DNA from 3 places in the Phyllobacterium sp. SB3 genome. Region 3 is predicted to be linked to each of the others. Evidence: predicted binding sites of a transcription regulator. Region 3 holds the regulator's gene; each other region holds the start of a gene.

Region 1 (7,279 bases), on a different contig from region 3:
GCGGGCAGCCAGTTCGGGCCGGTGATATCGGTCACGTTCTGATCACCTTTGAGTCACGCGTTCTCGCATAAGCTATTGCAAGACGAGCATGATTTCGGAATTGTAATGGCATTCGCATCGGTAACGGTACTCAATTCGCATACGAACAAACCAACAGTCATATCCACCATAGAAGAAGCAGCAGAATTCATTCTCTACGACTGGCCAATAGTGCCGGGCGATGCGATATCGTCAGCGCGGCAGGCCTGTCTCGACGCTCTTGCCGGTAAAATCGATGATCGGATAGCGCGGGATTTTTTCATAGCCGCTGCGAGAGAGGCCCGCATATTGATTGACACAACATAAATAATTCTCGGTGTCTCGCGATGTCGGCGATTACTTTTTTTCGTTAGATAGACTGCAGCGAACAGAGCGCGACCCGTGGCAGCAATGCCTCCCGGACAGAGAATACTTGTATGGCAAGTTTCGATTGAGAAGTGCCGGAGTTGCGCAAATTTTAACTATGACAGTTTTTTCCACCCATCTGTTGCGATGCATAAACGCAGGGCGTATGTCACGCTGAATGGAATCTTATCAATATAGAAATGGCCAATTCCGGATTATTGGCCTGCGTTGCGCAGCCTTTGCGTGTATGGCGACAACCTTGTTTTTTGCCGCCGATTTGCCGGTCTGGATCGGCTGGGAAAATCAAATTATCGAAAACACGCAAGCGTTTGTTCTTCTGCTTGGCGCTTTTCAGGCGATTTGGTTCCAGAGAGAAAGTGACAACGATTGGCAATGGCTATGGTGTGTTGCGGCGCCAATATGGTTGATCTGCTTTGCGCGCGAACTTAGCTGGGGGGCAGTTTTATATCCACCCACATCGATTGGCGAGCACGGCCCGCAGTTCTCGTCCAGTACGCTTTGGTACAAACCTTTTGTCTACCCGACAGTCAGTGTGGTTCTGCTTTTCGTCGTTGTGTCGATCGTCAAGGCGCGGGCTCTGGTCAGGTCCCTGATCCCGTCAAAGTATATGCCGTGGACGGAACTTATATTTGTGGCTGTTTGCGCGCTCGTGTCGACCGCTGCGGAGGGGCACATGGGGCTTCACACAAGCTTTTTCGCGGGAGACCCTCAAATTCTCGAAGAAAGTGCGGAGCTTTGTGCATACATTCTCCTGCTTGCTGCTCAATGCCGCGTCAGAAATTTCCAGAACATTTCATAGCGGGCGACGGAGCTCTGCGATAAGGGCGTCCTGACTGCCCATTCTGTTAATCAGCACTGCTCTGTCTTTCCAGACGGGAGGCACCTTTTTGTGTTTTGGCCAGTCTGGGATGAGACTCGTCTAACCACTGAGGTTCACCGATAATGAGGCAGAAGCTATCACCTGATCGGCCGCATCTCGTGCGGTATTGAGGTCACGTCTTTTTCCCGCCAGCAGTGCGCCTCACCAAATCTAAAAATGGCCGTGAATGTATCCGAGCGCCCGCTTTTCTGCTGGTAGCCGCGAATCTGTTCCTACTTGCACATTTTGCCTGACAAAGATTTTTCGCGTTTGACAAAAGTCACGCAGGAGTCACGGACAATAACATAATGCTTATCTATTAGTTAAAGTTTCAGCGCGGCCGCAAGAGAGCCCGCAAACAGACGGGGACCCCATGAATAGTCTTTCTTTTCATCCGGTAATTGTGGAGAGCAACCATTTCGGAAGAAATGAGACGATTGCATCGATCCGGGATGCAGCAGCGTTTTTGCTCTCAGGTTGGCCTAAAAAGAAAGCGCCTTTGTATATGGAAGCGCGGGTTCTCTGTTATGAAGCGCAATCTGGAATTGCTTCTGTGGATGCTGCCAGACTAACTTTCATAAAAGCTGCAATCGAGGCCGACATCTACGTCAAGGAAGGTCGCTAGGCCTTCAGTGGAGCAATTGCCTCTGAATTCCTTTAACTTGTAATCAACCATCGCACCTGTGTTGATGAGCGATCAAGCTGACGTCCAGATTGACAGCTACCGCCGTGATCAAGGCACCGGCATCATGAATGCCCCTGTCGAATGTGTTCATTACTGCTCGGGTAATTCTGTCACGTGGGGCGAATGGATGGCCGCCGATCTGTTGACAAGAGATTTCAAAAGCCAAGGACATTACATCCCAGTCTGATGTGGAATACTTGCTTGCATAACGGGGCGCAATTTGATCATCGTTTTGCTCCTCGCCTGTGTTGGGCGGAAGCACGCGTGATCACTCAAACATCCATCACCAAACATGCGTAGTATGGATGCTGAGTTAGGCTGTTTGCGGCGAGAGTCCATCCACAGTGGGGCGCTTAAGCGCTAACCGGGCTTTGGGTTTTCTGTCCAGTGTTCCAGCGTCGGATCATCAATATACCTTCCGGGTGAGCGCAGATACGCGACGATTTCAAGCTTCGGAAAATTCCAGTCGCATACTTTTCATTTATTCGTTCCAGCTTGGCCGCTACAGTATCAAAGTCCTCGCCGGGAAGATCAGCGTCACCGATAAGATACTTGTCATGTCCGACTGTGCAGATATCGCAGCCAGCTCTGATCCTCTTTAACGAAATCAGAGATGTCGCTTGCATCAGTTTGATTGGCTGTCGGTCATACCTTGCCGTCGTCCTTATGCTCTCCATAATGCCAGCCAATCCGATATCGCCCGAAGAATCCAAAGCTTCCCCGTTGCTTGCAGGCAGGATATTCGCACCAATGCTCAACGATTTTCTGCGGTACATCCATATGCGATGATATTCGATGCTCGTTCGGTTGCCGATCCCCTTGCAGGGGTTGCGGAAGGCATCAAAGCCGGTCGATATTTTGTAAAGTTACACATGAAGCGATGCTATCCTTCAACTTTCCAGGACGAAAACTAACTCCACATGGCACGCATACGTGAACCTGCATCTACACGGACGCCACGGACCTCGGTTTGCCTTGCATTCTGTGCACGTGCAATTGGCCACGAGCAACACTCGAAATATTGCAGCAGGGTGGCGGGAATGAAACGGGTGCGCGATGCATAAACGTGCCGGTCGCCTCCAGCGTTCTGTCCGTGCGTAAAGAACCGCTGCGGGGTGACAAGGTGCAGACTATCCTTTGCCCGTGTCATGGCGACGTAAAGCAAGCGCCTTTCTTCCTCGATCTCTGCCGACGAGCCAGTACCAAGGTCAGACGGCATGCAGCCGTCAATGACATTAAGCAGGTAGACCGATTTCCATTCCTGTCCTTTGGCCGAATGGATTGTCGACAGAATTAGATAATCTTCATCAAGCAATGGCACACCGGACTGGTCGCTTGTTGCGTCTGGCGGGTCGAGGGTCAACTCTGTCAGAAACCGTTCGCGAGACGGATAGCCGCCTGCAATTTGCTCAAGCTGAAGAATATCGGCCTGGCGCATTTGCGCATCTTCGTGAATACGCTCCAGATGCGGCTCATACCACCGCCGGACCAACTCGATTTCGGCTGGCCAGCCCATCTTTCTTTCGCTGAGTTGCTGGACGGTGGAAACGAAGTCTGCCCAATTCTCACCAGAACGGGGAGGTGCAGGATGCACGTTGAGCGCTTTCAGCGGCTCCACGCCGATTGCCATGTCATCAAGTGCACGCTGTGCTGACGCGGGACCAACACCGGGGAGTATCTGCATGAGGCGGAAACCCGCGACACGGTCACGCGGATTTTGCGCAAAGCGAAGCATGGCCAGAACGTCTTTGACGTGGGCGCTGTCGAGAAACTTCAATCCACCAAATTTGACGAAAGGAATATTGCGCCGGGTCAGTTCAACTTCCAAAGGTCCGCTATGATGGGATGTCCGGAACAGCACCGCTTGCTGTTTCAGGGTCGTTCCGGTTTCACGGTTCTCCAATACCTGATCAACGATATAATTGGCTTGCTCGATTTCATCGCGCACCGTGACAAGTCTCGGCCTCTCGTCCGATTGACGTTCAGTCCAAAGGTTCTTGGTAAAGCGTTCGGAGGCGAGATCAATCACGCCGTTCGCTGCACTCAGAATTGGCTGCGTTGATCGGTAATTGCGATCAAGTGTAATGACATCAGCCGGCGGAGTGAATGAGTTTGGGAAATCCAGGATGTTTCGGATAGTAGCGGCACGGAAAGAATAGATGGACTGCGCATCATCGCCCACCACTGTCAGGCCACGCCCCCCGGGCTTCAAGGCCAACAGAATGGTTGATTGCAGCCGATTGGTATCCTGATATTCATCAACGAGCACATGATCGAAGCGACCACCGATGTCTTCGGCTAAAAGTGGATCGCAGACAGTCTGCGCCCAATAGAGCAGCAAATCATCATAGTCGAGAATGTTCTGTGCCTGCTTGGCCTCGACATAACCGGAAAAAAGCTGCCGAAGCTGTGCCTCCCACATGGCGCACCATGCAAAAACGTTCTTGAGAATTTCAGCGAGAGGGCGTTCAGAATTCACCACGCGAGAATAAATCGCAAGACATGTTCCCTTGGTTGGAAAACGGGTTTTCGTTTTGGAAAAACCAAGTTCGTGCCTTACGAGATTCATCAAGTCGGCGGAGTCTTCACGGTCGTGGATCGTGAAATTCGGATCAAGGCCAATCTGTTCGGCATAGTCACGCAAAAGTCGGGCACCAATTCCATGAAACGTTCCGGCCCAGTCCAGGGCGTCAGTCATGATCGATGACTTTTGTCCCAGAACCCGAGTGCATATGCGTCCTACCCGTTTTGACATTTCGGCGGACGCACGTCTGGAGAACGTCATCATGAGAATCCGGCGCGGATCGGCACCGTTCAGTATAAGGTGGGCAACGCGGTGCGCCAGGGTATTGGTCTTTCCGGATCCGGCACCGGCAATGACAAGAAGTGGGCCTGCTGTCTGACCATCGGGTAATCCGATACCGAATTCCACGGCTTTGCGTTGTGCAACGTTCAACTTCTCAAGATGCGCAACACTCATCGAAATTCCGGTTCCTATCCCTGATTCTAGCGGGAACAAAGATAGAACGTATCATCGGTGTTACCGATATTCAAGACAGGGCATTTGTATCGCAGACCTGGCTTGGAACGGTTAAGGCTCGTGTTCGTTACATCTGGAGGTTCAGGGAGATATCTCATGTCAAACGGCGACAAATCTAACGGCAATCCCGTTGACCGAAGCAGTTCCACAACCTTTGGGCGATCGGTAGAAAGCGAGGCACAGATTGCCGATGCAGCCAGCCGATCATCCAGTCTGGCAGGCAGAGGCGAAACACTTCATATATACCGGCTCGTGCCTATAGCCTTGCCTGATGATCCCCGATGGGAAAACTCACCCTTCCAGGGTGAGGTCGTTGTTGCAGCCAGGACCACTGGTGACGCTCGCATTGTAGCTGCCGGCCGCGAACTTGATTTCATGGAAGTAGACGCAGCGCCTGCAGATGACGTTACAACATTCAATGCGAGCGCCTTCAGAGACGACAAGCTCTACACAGTCATTGAGATTGAAAGCGATCGAACTGATCTGACGCGAGGTGTGATCGTCGGTGATATCAGCATTGATAATATCCGGCCCGTGCAGTCGATAGATTAATCGCGCAGTCCTGGTGTCGATCATGTTGTTTTCTTTGTTCTTGCAACTCCATATCTGACGGCTTTTTCGTCAGCGAGTTATTCGAACATGCGAGCCGAAATATCGCTCAGGCTCCTCGCGGTGCAACCGGCGTACCTGTAAGCATTTGTAACAATGGGCGTAAAGGTTATCCTACACCTCAACATAGCAGAACCGCGTGTTCTCCCTTATCGGGCGCAGACGCCACCTGGTTGCCATAGCAACCGACCGTCATCCAGCTATAACGCGGCACCCAAGTGCGCTTCCGTCGCTGTTCCGGCGTAATCCATTCCCCCTCGAAAGCCTTTAGGAAGCACGCAGCGTCTCGTTCTTCAGCAAACATGTAAATGATGTATCGATCAGGATGAACGTAAATGCTCTGGTTCAAGCGGTAGCTGCCAAGCTGGTGCGACAGGAGCATGACTTGATCGAAGTTCAGCCGAACATCTTCACAATGCAGGGCTACCTGAAAAGGGAAACCCTTATCAATCAGGCTGGGTGGTGGCTCGCCTCTGGTTCTGGTCATGTCAGTGCCTTGAAAGCCTCGGTTTCCAGCCTCGGGCATAGCCAAAACCCATGGCGAGCGAGGCATATTCAAGCTCTTTGATCAAGAGGCTTCGTTCGGAGAGCAGGGCGGTAAACGCCGCCTGCACATCACCGCCATGTTCGGCAATAAGCCGCTCGACTTCATCGTCGTGCTTCAATTCGGATTCATTCATGGCCAGCCCTTTCACTGAGACAAGCCTGTCCGCTCCCCATGCCAGACAGAGTTTTCAGTCCTGAATTGTTTTGAAGCCGCCGCAATCTGCTGCGATGTTCCTAAAATGTTCCGGTTATTCGAAAGAGTCAATATCCCTAAAAAGTTTTTGAGTAGGAGTCCCTTTGCCTCGAACCCTTCCTGGCCGGCCTTCTGAAACAGGAATGGCCTGAAGAGAGAAAAGTTAAGTGAAGACCTTCCGGAACGCAGCTTCGGCACCATCTCCGGCTGCAAGTGCTTTTATTGCTGGTTCCCATTATTTTATAACGAAACGCATGAGCGGGTTTGGCAGACTTATGATGCTCCCGCTGGCCGCTGTTCAAGAAGCGCGTTGCGGCCCACCGGAACCGTCAACGCCAAATAGACGAGATTAAACAAACACAATCCGGATCCACGGCCGGCGCGTCTGAATATGCAGGTGCTTGACAGGCTGGTGTGGATCGAGAGAAACTGGCGGGCAGCGAGTCTCTGGCGCCAGAATCGCCATAACAACTACACGGCTCTCATAGCTTCAAATGGATGTCACGTAGAAGTCACGGTTGATCTGTTCATTTGTCACGATGAAAGATCGGAACATACATATTCTGGCATCGGCGATACAATGCGAGGAGTGTGACACTGTCTTCACCGCCATTCCTCAGGAAGATGGAGACAGTGCTCCTGTCCACTGTCGCGAATGTAGGGCGTTCATCTGCTTGTGGAGTGAGCTACCAGAAAATTCAGGATTGAACGCCAACGCCTGAAATGAAGCGCCACTCTGTCCTTCGGGATGGGGCGGCGCTTTGTGTTTAAAGCTGTTGCGGCCCCTTTTTCTCGACCATTTTGGAACCATTCGGCAGGCCTTTGGTTGTCGCATCACATGACAGACAGGCGGGAAATGCTGATGACCGATAAGTTTACACCAATTCGCCTTCGGGGGCTGAGATCAGAGGAAGTCCACGAGATTGATTCATGCACTTCAGC
Region 2 (7,279 bases), on a different contig from region 3:
AAAGGGGCGAAGCCGTTTGCCACCATTGAGCACTCCATGCCTCATTGCTGCGAGCAATCTTGGGGGACGTGCAATTTCACCACTACGTGGTTGGTCAGACAAAAGCTCCGACAGCGCCATCTCTACGGATGCTGCGCGTTGTTGCAAACTTTGCTGAAAAAGCGAGAAACCATTGTCGTTCATGGCTGCTCAATGATCAATAAATAGTCTTTGGGTCAAGCACCGGATAAATTTTCTGTTCATTTTGTAAATGCAGAGCAGAATTTCGCAGAAAGAATTCCCTTCTGCTTCCTGATGCTCTATGTCCGAGGTGGCAATTCAAGCGGAAGGTCTACGTGGCAAGAGTTCTGGTCAGAAACAAACGGGGCAGGGGATATCTTGTCGATCCCGGGCGCTCGCCGTTAGGGCGAGTTATGCGCTATTTGGTTTTGACGGGCATAATACTCATTATGTTGCCTCTTATTCTGCTTTGCCTATATCGGCTGCCCTTTGTGCATCCGATTTCAACTTTGATGGTCAAAGATCTCGTCACATTCTCAGGGTATGATCGTCAGTGGGTGTCCATCGATGACATATCACCAACGCTCGTCAATTCGGTAATGATGTCCGAGGATGCCAAGTTCTGCTCCCATTCCGGTGTTGATTGGGATGCATTGAACTCAGTGGTTTCCGATACGATTGATGGGGAACAGACACGAGGCGCTTCGACTATACCCATGCAGACAGCCAAGAACCTGTTTTTATGGAACAGCCGCTCTTTTATTCGCAAAGGACTCGAAGTGCCGCTGGCCGTCATGACAGACCTTATATTGCCTAAGCGGCGCTTGATGGAAGTCTATCTCAACATTGCGGAATGGGGACCGGGAATTTACGGCATCGAGGCTGCAGCGCAGCATCATTTCAAGACCAGTGCCGCTAAACTATCTGCACGTCAGGCAGCCTATCTTGCAGTCACCCTGCCCAACCCGATCATGCGAAATCCGGCTAAACCTGGTCGTGGCCTGCAAATGCTGGCAAGGGTTAATGAGCGCCGTGCGCGTGCCGCGGGGGCTTATGTTGGATGCGTGGGATAGGTGCTAATAACACGCGATTGCCTTCTTTAACGGGTTCATGACAAAAAATATAAGAGTCACGCTGGTCAAAAGCTCTTAGGCGGTGTATAGCCCAGCCGAACTTTCCGGATTTTTGTCCATTGTGACAGGCTCAATTGGGCCAGTGCCGGATTTTGACTGATTACTGGAGCTGGAACAATGGCTGTACCTAAACGAAAAACTTCTCCGTCGAAGCGCGGCATGCGCCGTTCCGCTGACGCGTTGAAGGCACCGACATATGTCGAAGACAAGAATTCAGGCGAGCTGCGCCGCCCACACCATGTCGATCTGAAGACCGGCATGTATCGTGGCCGTCAGGTGTTGACGCCTAAAGAAGGCTGATTTTTCCTTCGAAAGCATGCTAAAAGGACCGGCCATGTGCCGGTCCTTTTATTTTAGGACCAGCGGCTTTTGTGGGAGATTGCTTCGTGATTTCGAATATACCGTTGATGATTGTGCCGCTTGTTGTATTCAATCTGGTTATTGCCGGGTTGGCTGGCATTGGTGGCGCTGACCCTTGGGCCACGCAGCTTTATTCGATGCAGATGCTGTCTGGGGGCAATTGGATCATGACGCTCGGCGACTTAATGATCGTTTTGTCGCTTGCATTGCTGTTCTTCGAAATCATGAAATCGACGCGCACGAGCAACGCTTCCGTTGTTGATCACCTACTCTCGACATTTGTCTTTGTTGCGTTTCTGGTCGAATTTTTGCTTGTGCCAAGTGCATCGCACTCGCTGTTCTTCATTCTCATGGCGATGGCGTTTTTCGATATCCTTGCTGGCTTTACAGTATCGCTACGCTCGGCGGGCCGTGATGTGAACTTCCGCTAGGGAGATTGCTTCAACTCGATTTCAATGAAGGCGTATTCGCCATCATTTGCGTTTATGACATCGTGTTCCACGCCTTCGGATCGAAAATAGGGAACACCCTTCGTCATCTCGGCTATTGAATCTCCGTCCTTGGTGACGAGTTTCACTTTGCCGTCCATCAACGGCACCACGACATAGTCGTGACCGTGACGATGCCAACCCGTATTATCTCCGACGCCAAACCGGTATTCGGTCACGATTACTTTTTCATTGTCGATGAAAACGGTTGCCTTGGCCGATCCGGTCATTATTCCTCCCGAATATCCCTCGGAAATTATTTGTCGAAAGAATCCAGTTTACGCTGCATGGCAGCAATCTGCTCTTTCAGTTCATTTAAACCCGAGCCATCGGCTGCTTGCTCTGTCGCATTACTCTCGTCAGGTGCGGCAGCGTCTGCTGACTTACTAAGTGGAAACGGAGTGAACATCTTCATCGCATGCTGCAGCATTTCAGTGTTACGGCGAACCTGTTCTTCTACCAACTTGATAGGGGTGCTGACATTCATCATGTCGATGGGCGACTTGCCAAAAGCAGTCGTAATTTGCTCGCGCATACGCTCTTGCTCTTTGGCAAAAGCCGACATGGATTGCTCAAGAAACGTTGGAAGAACAACCTGCATCTGATCGCCATAATAAGCAATCAACTGGCGCAGAAAGGGGATCGGCAGCATATTCTGGCCGTCTTTGTTCTCCAATTCGAAGATGATCTGCGTCAGAACTGAGTGAGTTATATCTTCGCTTGTCTTGGCATCCTGTACGGTGAAATCTTCATTTCGCTTAACCATGCCCGCCAGGTCTTCTAATGTTACATAGGTGCTTGTACCCGTGTTGTAGAGACGTCGGTTGGCGTACTTCTTGATGATGATTTCGCCGGTCTTCGCTGCCATTACTTAACTCCCCAAGCATATCCCATTGCCGAACTTACGCGCCAGCTTGACGGTAGATCACAAAGGATAGGGGCAAAGCGCATCATTTCAAAGTGATTTGTGCACCGCATACAACCGGTTACCAGCAAAGTTATGCTGCACTGCGGCAAGGATAATTCCTTCTCAAGACCAATTGGGCCCTTGTCAAATGTCTGAAGGGAGGGAATTCTGTTTGTTAGAAGTATTTTGAATTGAGCATTACAAAATGAGGAAACGTTTATGACCCAATCAATCGTTATCGCCAGCGCAGCACGTACCCCCGTAGGCTCCTTCAATGGCGCGTTTGCCAATGTGCCTGCGCATGAGTTGGGCGCCGCGGTTATAAAAGAGGTGCTCAGTCGTGCTGGTGTCGAGGGCGCAGATGTAGACGAAGTGATCATGGGTCAGGTGCTTGGTGCGGGCGAGGGGCAAAATCCGGCGCGGCAGGCTGCCATGGAGGCTGGTATCCCGCAGGAGGCGACAGCGTGGGGTTTGAACCAGCTCTGTGGTTCGGGTTTGCGTGCGGTAGCTTTGGGCATGCAGCAAATCGCTACTGGCGATGCCAACATCATTGTTGCCGGTGGTCAGGAGTCCATGTCCATGGCACCGCATTGCGCGCATTTGCGCGGCGGCGTCAAAATGGGCGATTTCAAGATGATCGACACCATGATCAAGGATGGCCTGACGGATGCCTTCCACGGCTATCACATGGGCATCACCGCTGAAAACATCGCCCGCAAATGGCAGTTAACGCGCGAAGATCAGGATAACTTTGCCCTCGCTTCGCAAAACAAGGCCGAGGCGGCGCAAAAGGCCGGACGCTTCAAAGACGAGATCGTTCCGTTCACCATCAAAACCCGTAAAGGCGATGTGGTTGTTGCTGATGATGAGTATATCCGTCATGGCGCTACGCTGGAATCGCTTTCGAAGCTGCGGCCGGCCTTTGACAAGGAAGGAACGGTGACTGCTGGCAACGCCTCGGGTCTGAACGATGGTGCAGCCGCCGTAGTGCTCATGAGTGAAGAAGAGGCCAAGCGCCGTGGTATCAAGCCGCTGGCTCGTATCGTTTCTTGGGCAACAGCAGGTGTTGATCCGGCAATTATGGGAACCGGCCCTATCCCAGCCTCCCGCAAAGCTCTCGAAAAAGCCGGTTGGAAGGCAGAAGATCTTGATTTGGTGGAAGCAAATGAAGCCTTTGCGGCTCAAGCTTGTGCGGTCAACAAAGATCTCGGCTTCAATCCCGATATCGTTAATGTCAACGGTGGAGCGATCGCCATAGGTCATCCGATCGGCGCTTCCGGTGCACGTGTCCTCAACACGTTGCTTTTCGAATTGAAGCGGCGCAACGGCACCAAAGGCCTTGCCACGTTGTGTATTGGTGGCGGTATGGGCGTAGCGCTCTGCATTGAACGCGTGAAGGATTAATTGAAAATCTTGCCGGCTTTGCGTTAGCAAGGCCGGTATTTTGCAGGGAGCAAATCGCCCTCTGCGCAAGTGACTTATTGACTGTGTTTAAGCGAGATTATTTCAGGGAGGGGAAACATGACCAAAACAGCAATCGTAACTGGTGGTACGCGCGGCATTGGTGCAGCGATTAGTATTGCCTTGAAGGCTGCTGGCTACAAAGTTGCCGCTAGTTATGCCGGCAATGACGAAGCCGCGAAGAAATTCAGTGATAAGACAGGCATAGCCACCTACAAATGGGATGTGTCGAGCTACGATGAATGTACTGCCGGTATTGCCAAGGTCGAGGCAGACCTTGGGCCAGTTTCCGTACTGGTAAACAATGCAGGTATTACGCGCGATGCGATGTTTCACAAGCTCACGCCCGGGCAATGGAGCGATGTGATCAACACCAATCTGAATGGCCTGTTCAACATGACTCATCCAATCTGGACGGGGATGAGGGATCGCAAGTTCGGTCGCATCATCAATATATCGTCGATCAATGGTCAAAAGGGCCAGGCCGGTCAGGTAAATTACTCGGCTGCCAAGGCGGGTGATATCGGCTTCACAAAAGCTCTGGCACAGGAAGGTGCTCGCGCCGGGATTACGGTCAATGCGATTTGCCCCGGCTACATTGGAACCGAGATGGTGCGGGCAATTGACGAAAAGGTTTTGAACGAGCGGATCATTCCGCAAATCCCGGTTGGACGCCTTGGGGAGCCAGAAGAAGTGGCGCGCTGTGTGGTTTTCCTCGCGTCTGACGAATCCGGTTTTATAACGGGCTCGACACTTTCGGCTAATGGCGGACAATATTTAAGTTAACCAGTTTTGCCGCGTATCCCCGGATGCGCGGCAAATCCTGGCACCTACGGAATCTCATCCTAAAATGAAACTTGACTCAAGATTAAAATTGACAGTGATGGCTAAAAGCCAAGAGTTAATTTTTTCACGAAATTTAGCTCTCTAGCGAGTCGGGCGATTCAGTATGTGGTATTCTTACCCCAAAGAAAATCTACATATGGCCGTGAACAAATCAGGAATCTGGTCCTAAAGCTGATTCGTAGCTGATTCGTTCTGCTCGCGTTCTATTTCTTAACGGTACATTCCGTGAATCGATTAATGATTGTTTATCTGGATTGGGCCACATACCTTCTGTAGATGCTGAGAATGCTGTTTGGTTGAATGCCAAACTTGGTTTGCTCGTTTGGGCGGTACTGGAATTTAATTGATGAACCTAATGCCCAAGACCGAACTGCCTCTCACATTGACTGGCCGCGATGTAACGGCAGTTTTGGGGCCTACAAACACTGGCAAGACCCATCTTGCTATTGAACGTCTTCTTGCGCACCGGTCTGGAATGATTGGTTTGCCGCTGCGACTTTTGGCGCGTGAGGTTTACAATCGGGTTGCCGAACGGGTGGGCATTGCCAATGTCGCGCTGATCACCGGCGAAGAGAAGATCAATCCGCCGGGCGCTCGCTATTCAGTTTGCACAGTTGAGGCGATGCCGCGTCAAACCGATGTGGATTTTGTTGCGATTGATGAAGTGCAACTCGCCAATGACCTTGAGCGCGGTCACATTTTCACAGATCGCATCCTTCATCTTCGGGGACGTCAGGAAACAATCCTGTTGGGTGCCGCAACAATGCGCGGGATCCTCGAAAAGCTTTTGCCGGGTATTTCCGTAATTACGCGGCCAAGATTGTCTAATCTCACTTATGCCGGTTCAAAGAAGATAACGCGCTTGCCGCCGCGGACGGCCATTGTCGCTTTCGCGGCGGAAGAGGTTTACTCAATCGCCGAGTTGATCCGCCGACAAAACGGTGGCGCTGCGGTTGTTATGGGAACATTGAGCCCGCGTACCCGAAACAAGCAGGTCGAACTCTATCAGTCGGGCGATGTGGATTATCTGGTCGCAACTGATGCGATTGGTATGGGGCTCAACCTGGACGTTGATCATGTGGCCTTTGCCCAAGACCGCAAGTTTGACGGCTATCAGTTCCGCGATCTTTCTCCTGCCGAGATCGGTCAGATTGCCGGACGTGCCGGTCGACATTTGCGAGATGGTACATTTGGCACCACAGGCCATGTATCAGGCTTTTCTGAAGCCCTCGTTCAGCGTATCGAATCGCATGCCTTTGATGCGGTCAAAATTCTGCAATGGCGAACCGCTCGTTTTGACTATTCCAATCTTGATGCGCTGAAGCGCTCTATTGATACGCCCGCGCCAATTGAGGGGCTGACGAGAGCACTACCTGCGGTTGATCAGCAGGCTTTGGAATTTCTCTCGCGCGATCCGGACATTGCACCACTTGCGAACACACCGGAGCGAGTGGCCCTTTTGTGGGATGCCTGCGCATTACCGGATTACCGCAAAATTGCCCCCGCGCAACATGCGGACATCATCGCGTCCGTGTATACCGATCTTGTTGAAAAAGGTCATGTGAACGAAAATTACATGGCTGAAGAAGTGCGCCGGGCTGATTCCATTGACGGCGATATTGACGCCCTTTCTCGGCGTATCGCACAGATCAGGACGTGGACATTTGTGTCTCATAGGCCCGGTTGGCTGGCAGATCAGGCACATTGGCAAGAAAAGACGCGTGAAATTGAGGACAGATTATCCGATGCACTGCATGAACGGTTGACGAAACGCTTCGTAGACCGCAGGACAAGCGTGCTTATGAGGCGCCTGAGAGAGAATACAATGCTAGAAGCCGAAATTAGCCCTGCCGGGGACGTTGTTGTCGAAGGGCACCATGTTGGACGATTAGACGGGTTCCGCTTTACTGCGGATGCCCAAGATGATGGAACAGACGCCAAGGCCATTAAGGCCGCAGCGCAAAAAGCCCTGGCGGCAGAGTTTGAAAATCGTGCCGAGCGATTCTCAGCATCTGCCAATGGCGATTTCGCGCTGGCGTCCGACGGTACGTTGCGCTGGGTCGGCGCGACGATTGCTTCTGTCG
Region 3 (7,279 bases):
CAATCCATTTCAACCCGTCGAGTATGGCGGTTACGGCCGCTTCTGAAGAGCGCTCGCGATCGGTATCCTCAATGCGCAGCAACATCTTCCCGCCAGTATGCTTTGCGTAAAGCCAGTTGAACAGGGCTGTACGGGCACCGCCAATATGCAGAAAGCCGGTGGGTGAGGGAGCGAAACGGGTAACGACAGAAGATGACATAGGGTCTCCAGGGCAGTTCGGTCTATTAGTCGAACGTCCAATCGAATTGATTTGGCGTTGATGTACCATAGCGGTGCTGTCGTGCAAGGGCATTGGCAGAAATGGGGATCAATGATCGAGCCGTCAACAGACGCGAAAACGAGTGAAACACGCTTCTGGTCTCAGTCAGAGGGCGCCCAAGAGCTGTTTGCTGTTGATGTCTATAATAGCGGGGTTGTTGAACGCAAATGGGCGGGTGTCCGCAGCTATCTTGTTGTTGCCAGGCAAATTGCCGAGGCTTGCGCCGCGAATATTGTTCGGGCCGTACCAAATGCCATCAGTAATGAGGCAACGCGCGGTACAACATTCCTGTTCTTGCCAGTGTTCGCAGGGATAGGTTCGATTGTTTATTTCAACGCAGGAACGGAGCCGCAGCTTAGCGCAATCCTGTTTGAAGTGACTGCGCTTGTAGCGGGCTATATGTTGGCAGACGCAAGACCAGCCCTAAAGCTGATCCTATTGTTCGCAGTTGCATTCGTTATCGGCATGCTGTGCGCCAAGTTGGAAACATTTCGGGCCGCGACGCCAATGCTGGGCTCTGAAGTGACAACCCGTATGACAGGGCGCGTTTCAGCAATAACAAGGGATGCAAGGGGTGGCTGGCGAGTTACCATGGATGTGCTTGCTACCGAGCGTCCGTCTCTGCGCTTTGGCCCCGATCGGGTCACCGTTTCGGCACGCAAAATGCCGCGAGACATCCGTGTGGGAGATGGATTGCACGGGCTCGTCCATCTGCGTCCGCAATCAGGCCCTGTGCGCCCGGGCAATTATGATTTTGCCTTTTACAACTATTATCGCGGGATAGGAGCCAATGGCTTTTTGCTTGGTTCTCCGGAAAAAATCCATGTTCCGCCAAAACAGGGACTGCTGGCAGCCGCACTGTTGACTGTGAGCAATATTCGCCAGCAACTGACCCAGCGCATTCTGCATAATATCAAGGGGGAACCGGGCGATATTGCAACGTCGCTCGTGACCGGGCAGCGTGACGGAATAAGCGATGATACGAACAACGCCATGCGTTTAAGTGGTTTGTCTCACATATTGTCGATCTCCGGTTTTCACATGGCTTTGGTCGCAGCAATTATCATAGGCGGGCTGCGAGCAGTATTCGCCCTGTTTCCAAATGCATCGGTCCGTTATCCGGTTAAGAAATTCGCTGCCGTCATCGCTTTGCTGGGCTCCGCATTCTATCTCCTGCTTTCGGGCGCCGATGTTGCGGCACAACGAAGTTTTGTGATGCTTGCCGTTATGCTGCTGGCGGTAACAGTTGACCGGTCGGCGATCTCCATGCGCAATCTTGCTATTGCGGCATGTATCACTTTGGCCATTTCACCGCATGAAATTTTAGGTCCCGGATTTCAGATGTCATACTCAGCGACGGCAGCGCTTATCGCCTTTTACGGCTGGTGGTCTCGGTATCAATTAAAGCGAAGTCGTCGGGGGAAGGGGACGGGATACGGGATGTGGTCAATTCCGTCGCGAGCGTTGAACTATGTTGGTGGTATCGCCATGACTTCGCTCGTCGCAGGAACAGCCAGCGCAATTTTTGCAGCTTATCATTTCAACAATACAGCTCCCTTCGGACTGATTGGAAACGCACTGGCATTGCCGGTTGTCTCAATACTGGTGATGCCGTTTGCCGTACTTGGCCTGCTCGCCATGCCTTTCGATCTCGATTGGCTGCCGTTCGCTGTCATGGGGCAGGGTATTGAATTGGTCATCATCATCGCAAAAGCTGTGGCATCCCACTCGCCCAGCGGAAACCTTGGCTTGATGCCCCCGTTGACGCTTATTCTTTTGGCCACAGCGCTTCTGCTGCTGGTGTTTCTTTCAACGTGGCTGCGGTTGTGTGCTTTACCGCTTCTTGTATTGGCGTTTATTGTCATGGGGAATTCGAACGAGCCGAGCATAATGATTTCAGAAGACGGCAAACTCGTTGCTCTAAGGACCAGCGAAGGAAACCTCGCCATCAACAGGGCAGTGGGAAGCGCATTTCATCTGAAAAACTGGCAGCAAGGATATGGTGCAGATGAACTCATTAAGCCTGTAGGAGCTGGGCTTGCTGTCAACGACACGCAATTCGAATGCTTTGAGCGGGTTTGCACCGCACGGGAGCCGGGAGGACTGGTTCTTGCATATACGGACGATCCTGAAAAAATGACCGATGCATGCATGTCAGGTGATATTGTTATTCTTGCCTATGCAGCCGAAGCCCCTACGTGCCGGGATGCTGGCGTATTGACGATTTCAAAACGCGATCTGGCAATTAAAGGGGCGATGGAAATAAGCTTCGACAATTCGCAATCCAAAAATAATTCAGAATCGAAAAACCCGGCGGATGCACTTTCACACCGCCTGCAAACTGCCCAGATGACATATGCTGTTGGGCAATCTAATCGACCCTGGAATACCTATCGCAATTATTCACGTGCTGCGCGAAATCTTCCTGACAAGCGCTCAAAGGAGAACTCTGGCAGCTTTCGTAACAACGCCCTGCAGGAGCGTATTCTTTCAGCGAGCCCATTCCTGCTCCTGATGCCGCAACTCAATAGCGACGTATCAGGCCGACCAATTTGCCCTGCACCTGAACCCGGTCTGGTCCAAAAATTCGTGTTTCATAGGCTGGATTCGCTGCTTCAAGTGCAATTGATGCACCCTTGCGCCGGAACCGCTTCAAGGTTGCTTCCTCATCGTCAACAAGAGCAACGACGATTTCACCGGGGCTGGCTGTATCGCCGCGTTTTATGACAACGGTGTCGCCATCAAAAATTCCGGCCTCGATCATGGAGTCACCCTTGACCTCAAGTGCATAGTGCTCGCCGCTGCCAATCATATCTGGCGGAAGGTTCAGCATATGAGTCTGGTTCTGGATTGCAGCGATAGGCACACCGGCAGCAATCCGGCCCATAACCGGAATACTGATCATGTTTGCAGCAACGATGTCTGCTGAGCTTGCTTGAGGGCGAGGCGGCGCAATATTGCGGCCGAGGCTGCCTTCTATGACACTTGGGGAGAACTTACGCTGGGCATTCAGTCCCGGCGCTATCGAATCCGGAAGGCGGAGCACTTCCAGGGCCCGGGCCCTATTTGCAAGGCGCCGAATAAAGCCTCGTTCCTCCAGCGCTGTGATAAGGCGGTGGATGCCCGATTTGGATGCGAGATCCAAGGCATCCTTCATCTCATCAAATGAGGGAGGGATACCCGTTTCCTTCAACCGTTCATGAATGAAAAGCAGAAGTTCATGTTGTTTGCGCGTGAGCATGGGGCGATCCTTCAGCGTGGAATCGGAAAAACAAAACCAGAACAAACACTATATGTTCCAGTTGTGTTCCACAAGGATTAATATCTGGTATAAACCAGCCACTTATAGCACACGACGGTAAAAATTAGACGAAACGTTGTGAAAAAGGCGAGAAGCGCCGATTAGCTGCTTACAGGAGGCCCGCTTGACTGGCGGACAATAAGGTCCACCGGCCAAAGTTCGTGAATGTCATCAACTGGCTCTCCATCAAGCACGCGCACGAGCATTTCAGCAATCCGGGTGGCCGCAGCCCGCATCGACGACCGCGTCGTGGTCATCGATGGCACCATGTTGCTGGCGTTGAGATAGGGGAAAACGTCATCATGCGTGATGAGCGACACCTGTTTGCCGAGTTGATAGCCATTATTGCGTACGGCACGAGCGACGCCCAGAGCAGTCATCATTGATCCCGCAATAATAGCCGTCGGCTGTGGTGTGCATGCAAGCAGGCGCTGCGTTTCGCGGAAGCCGATTTCATCGGAGAAACGGTCATGCACGATGAACCGCGAATCTATTTCAATACCGCGTTCGCCAAGTGCTTGCCGATAACCAAGCTCGCGATGTTCGGAGAATGTGAACCCCCTCAAGCCATCGATCATGGCGATATGGCGGTGCCCGAGATCAAGCAAATGGCTCGCCGCCTGATAAAACGCGCCCTGATTATCGATGTCGAGCCACGCGTGCGGTTTGCCGACATTGGTGCGTCCATGCAGAACAAAAGGAAACTTTGCGTCGATCAGCATCGAAACGCGCTCATCCACGAGAGACGGGTGAGAGACAATGATGGCATCGACGCGCTTGCTGGAAATCAGGCGCTTGTAGACCGAGATTTCATCATTGTCGACGAGAGGACTGATGAGGAAGTCTATTTCGTCATGCGCAAGGCGTTCTGCCAAGCCGGCAAGAAACTCGGCTGTGTGCGGTCCGAAACGCTGGCTTGATTCAGCGGGAACGATAATGCCGATGGCGCCAACGCGGCCCATGGCGAGCCGCCGGGCATTTGCATTTGCACTATAGCCGAACTTTAACGCCGCCTTGTTGACCCGCTCGCGCGTCGCTTCATTGACTTCAGGATAGCCGTTCAATGCCCGGCTAACTGTCGTCTGCGAAAGGCTGAGTTTATCAGCAAGTTCTTTAAGCTTCATGCCGGATGTCCAAACTACGTTCCGATCTGTGCGGTCCATCATCTAACTCAGCTTACTATAACCATACTTCAAAGCGCTTTAAATGATCAGAACAATTTTATTTGTACGATTACAGGCGTTCATAAACTATTTATTGACAATCGATTTGCGTTTTGACACCTTCCATCCAAAGCGCTTTGGATTGGTTAATTTCATCACTGATGCGCTTGAGGAGGGGTTTATCGATTGGGGTTACCTGCCGTCCGGCACTGGCGATCCATCAAACATTTTTGGGAGGGTTTATGAAAAAGAGTTCAATTCTTGCAGGTGCCCTGCTTGCAGCGCTTCTGTCTTCCGGTGCCTACGCGGCAAATCTTTCTATAGTTTACAGCTCGACCGGTAATGAGACTGCTGAGCTACGCAAGCAGCTTGACCGGTTTGAGAAAGAGACTGGAAATAAAGTTTCGATTGTTGCCATGCCATCCAGCAGCTCGGACAATTTCGGCCAGTACCGCCTTTGGCTGGCCGCCGGAAACACCGACATTGATGTCTACAAGACCGACGTGGTTTGGGCGCCGCAGCTATCGGAACAGTTCCTCGACTTGACTGAAGCGGCGAAAGACGTCGTCGATCAGCATTTCCCTTCAATTATTGAAAGTCAAACCGTTGACGGAAAGCTCGTAGCTTTACCGTTATATACGGACGCACCCGCGCTTTACTATCGCAAGGATCTTCTTGAGAAATACAAGAAACCGGTCCCGAAAACCTGGGATGAAATGGCTGCGACCGCCAAGGAAATACAGGATGCCGAGCGTCAAGCCGGTAACAAGGGAATATATGGATTTGTATTTCAGGGAAACGCTTATGAGGGCCTGACCTGTAACGCTCTGGAGTGGGTCAAATCATCCGGTGGTGGCCAGATCGTCGAGGCAGACGGTACAATTTCGATCAATAATCCTGATGCAATTGCGGCTATCGATCGCGCGAAAGGCTGGATCGATACAATTTCGCCGAAAGGTGCGTTGGCTTATCAGGAAGAAGAGTCGCGTGGTGTCTGGCAAACGGGCAATTCCGTGTTCATGAGAAACTGGCCCTATGCTTATTCTCTAAGCCAGGGTGCAGACAGCGCCATCAAAGGTAAATTCGACGTTGCGCCGCTTCCGGTGGGCAAAGAGGGCGAGAAATCTGCTGCAACGCTGGGTGGCTGGAATCTGGCTGTTTCAAAGTATTCGAAGTCGCCGGAAGAGGCTGTGAAGCTTGCGCTGTTTCTGACTGCCGTTGAGCAGCAAAAGGAAATGGCGATCAATATTTCCCATCTGCCGACCATAAAATCTCTCTATGACGATAAGGACATTGCTTCAGCACAGCCATTGATCCCGTTATGGAAACCCGTTTTCGAAACGGCTGTTCCAAGGCCATCTGCCCCAACAAAAGTCAAGTATAACGAGGTGTCTTCCATGTTCTGGAGTGCCGTTCACGACACATTGTCCGGCAATGGTACGGCAGCTGAAAATGTCGAGATACTTGAGGCCAAAATCGCAGAGCTTCAGGGAGGTAGCTGGTAGGTCTCTGCCAGCTTAAGGGCACGGTGCAAGTATTTGGAAGCCTCCTGACAATTACTTGCACCGATTGCCTGAGTTCACATCCCGTTGTTTCTCCTGGGCAGGAATTCAAACATGACCTCAACAGTTTTGCGATCAGAGCTACTGCGTCAGCGCTCGCGCTCGGCCCAACTATTTCTCATCCCGATGATCATCGCTCTGGCAATTGTTGCCGGATGGCCATTGATCCGCACAATTTATTTCTCTTTCACCGATGCTTCACTGACAAATATGAGTGCCGCCAAATGGGTTGGCCTCAAAAATTACATTTCATGGGTCCAGCTCAAAAGCGGCAGGACGATCTATTCCGGGCTTCTGGTTGATCCCGCGTGGTGGAATGCCGTCTGGAATACAGTGCGCTTTGCCGTGCTTTCCGTAGCACTGGAAGCATTTTTCGGAATGATCATTGCGCTTGTCCTGAATGCGGAATTCAAGGGCAGGGGCATTGTTCGTGCCGCCATTCTTATCCCTTGGGCGATTCCCACTATTGTTTCGGCCCGCATGTGGGGCTGGATGCTCAACGATCAGTTCGGCATTTTGAACGATTTGTTCATGCGGCTTGGCTTTATCGACAACCCAATTGCGTGGACCGCCAGTTCGGATACGGCGATGATCGCGGTCCTGATTGTCGATGTCTGGAAGACAACGCCCTTTATGGCCCTGCTGATTCTTGCAGGCCTGCAAATGGTGCCAAGTGATGTTTACGAGGCTGCCAAGATCGACGGTGTACATCCGGTAAAGCAGTTTTTCCGTATTACGCTGCCACTTGTCAGGCCGGCATTGATGGTTGCGATTATCTTCCGCCTGCTTGATGCCATGCGAATTTTTGATCTGATTTATGTTCTGACGCCAAACAGTGCGCAGACAAAAACCATGTCGGTGCTGGCGCGTGAAAACCTCATCGAGTTCGACAAATTTGCCTATGGTTCAGCGCAATCCACGCTGCTGTTTGTCGTAATCGCTTTCATGACCATTCTGGCTATCTGGATTGGTCGCGTTCGGCTGGATGGGGGAG

The links. The regulator LexA, encoded in region 3, represses DNA repair genes until DNA is damaged. The targets are predictions, from matches to a motif close to TGTTCNNNNTGTGTTCNG.
Region 1: a site for LexA is predicted at 4,961-4,978, ahead of ABKW30_RS07365 (ATP-dependent helicase). Genes of this name have one in related genera too.
Region 2: a site for LexA is predicted at 5,384-5,401, ahead of ABKW30_RS01615 (helicase-related protein). Genes of this name have one in related genera too.

What each region holds. Positions count from the first base shown of each region.
Region 1 covers NZ_JBDYKI010000002.1:183,887-191,165, forward strand. The annotation lists gene ABKW30_RS07345 (DUF982 domain-containing protein) at 106-345, shown strand; gene ABKW30_RS07350 (hypothetical protein) at 644-1,204, shown strand; gene ABKW30_RS07355 (DUF982 domain-containing protein) at 1,638-1,889, shown strand; gene ABKW30_RS07360 (hypothetical protein) at 2,303-2,707, opposite strand; gene ABKW30_RS07365 (ATP-dependent helicase) at 2,860-4,929, opposite strand; gene ABKW30_RS07370 (hypothetical protein) at 5,086-5,541, shown strand; gene ABKW30_RS07375 (hypothetical protein) at 5,720-6,085, opposite strand; gene ABKW30_RS07380 (hypothetical protein) at 6,087-6,278, opposite strand; gene ABKW30_RS07385 (DUF982 domain-containing protein) at 7,200-7,279, shown strand, end outside.
Region 2 covers NZ_JBDYKI010000001.1:318,928-326,206, reverse strand. The annotation lists gene ABKW30_RS01655 (polyprenyl synthetase family protein) at 1-183, opposite strand, end outside; gene mtgA (monofunctional biosynthetic peptidoglycan transglycosylase) at 414-1,073, shown strand; gene rpmF (50S ribosomal protein L32) at 1,251-1,433, shown strand; gene ABKW30_RS01640 (hypothetical protein) at 1,520-1,924, shown strand; gene ABKW30_RS01635 (cupin domain-containing protein) at 1,921-2,211, opposite strand; gene phaR (polyhydroxyalkanoate synthesis repressor PhaR) at 2,238-2,849, opposite strand; gene ABKW30_RS01625 (acetyl-CoA C-acetyltransferase) at 3,108-4,292, shown strand; gene ABKW30_RS01620 (beta-ketoacyl-ACP reductase) at 4,410-5,135, shown strand; gene ABKW30_RS01615 (helicase-related protein) at 5,542-7,279, shown strand, end outside.
Region 3 covers NZ_JBDYKI010000004.1:538,033-545,311, reverse strand. The annotation lists gene gltX (glutamate--tRNA ligase) at 1-199, opposite strand, end outside; partial or broken gene ABKW30_RS18080 (ComEC/Rec2 family competence protein) at 260-2,056, shown strand; gene lexA (transcriptional repressor LexA) at 2,784-3,500, opposite strand; gene ABKW30_RS18070 (substrate-binding domain-containing protein) at 3,662-4,684, opposite strand; gene ABKW30_RS18065 (ABC transporter substrate-binding protein) at 4,966-6,228, shown strand; gene ABKW30_RS18060 (sugar ABC transporter permease) at 6,340-7,279, shown strand, end outside.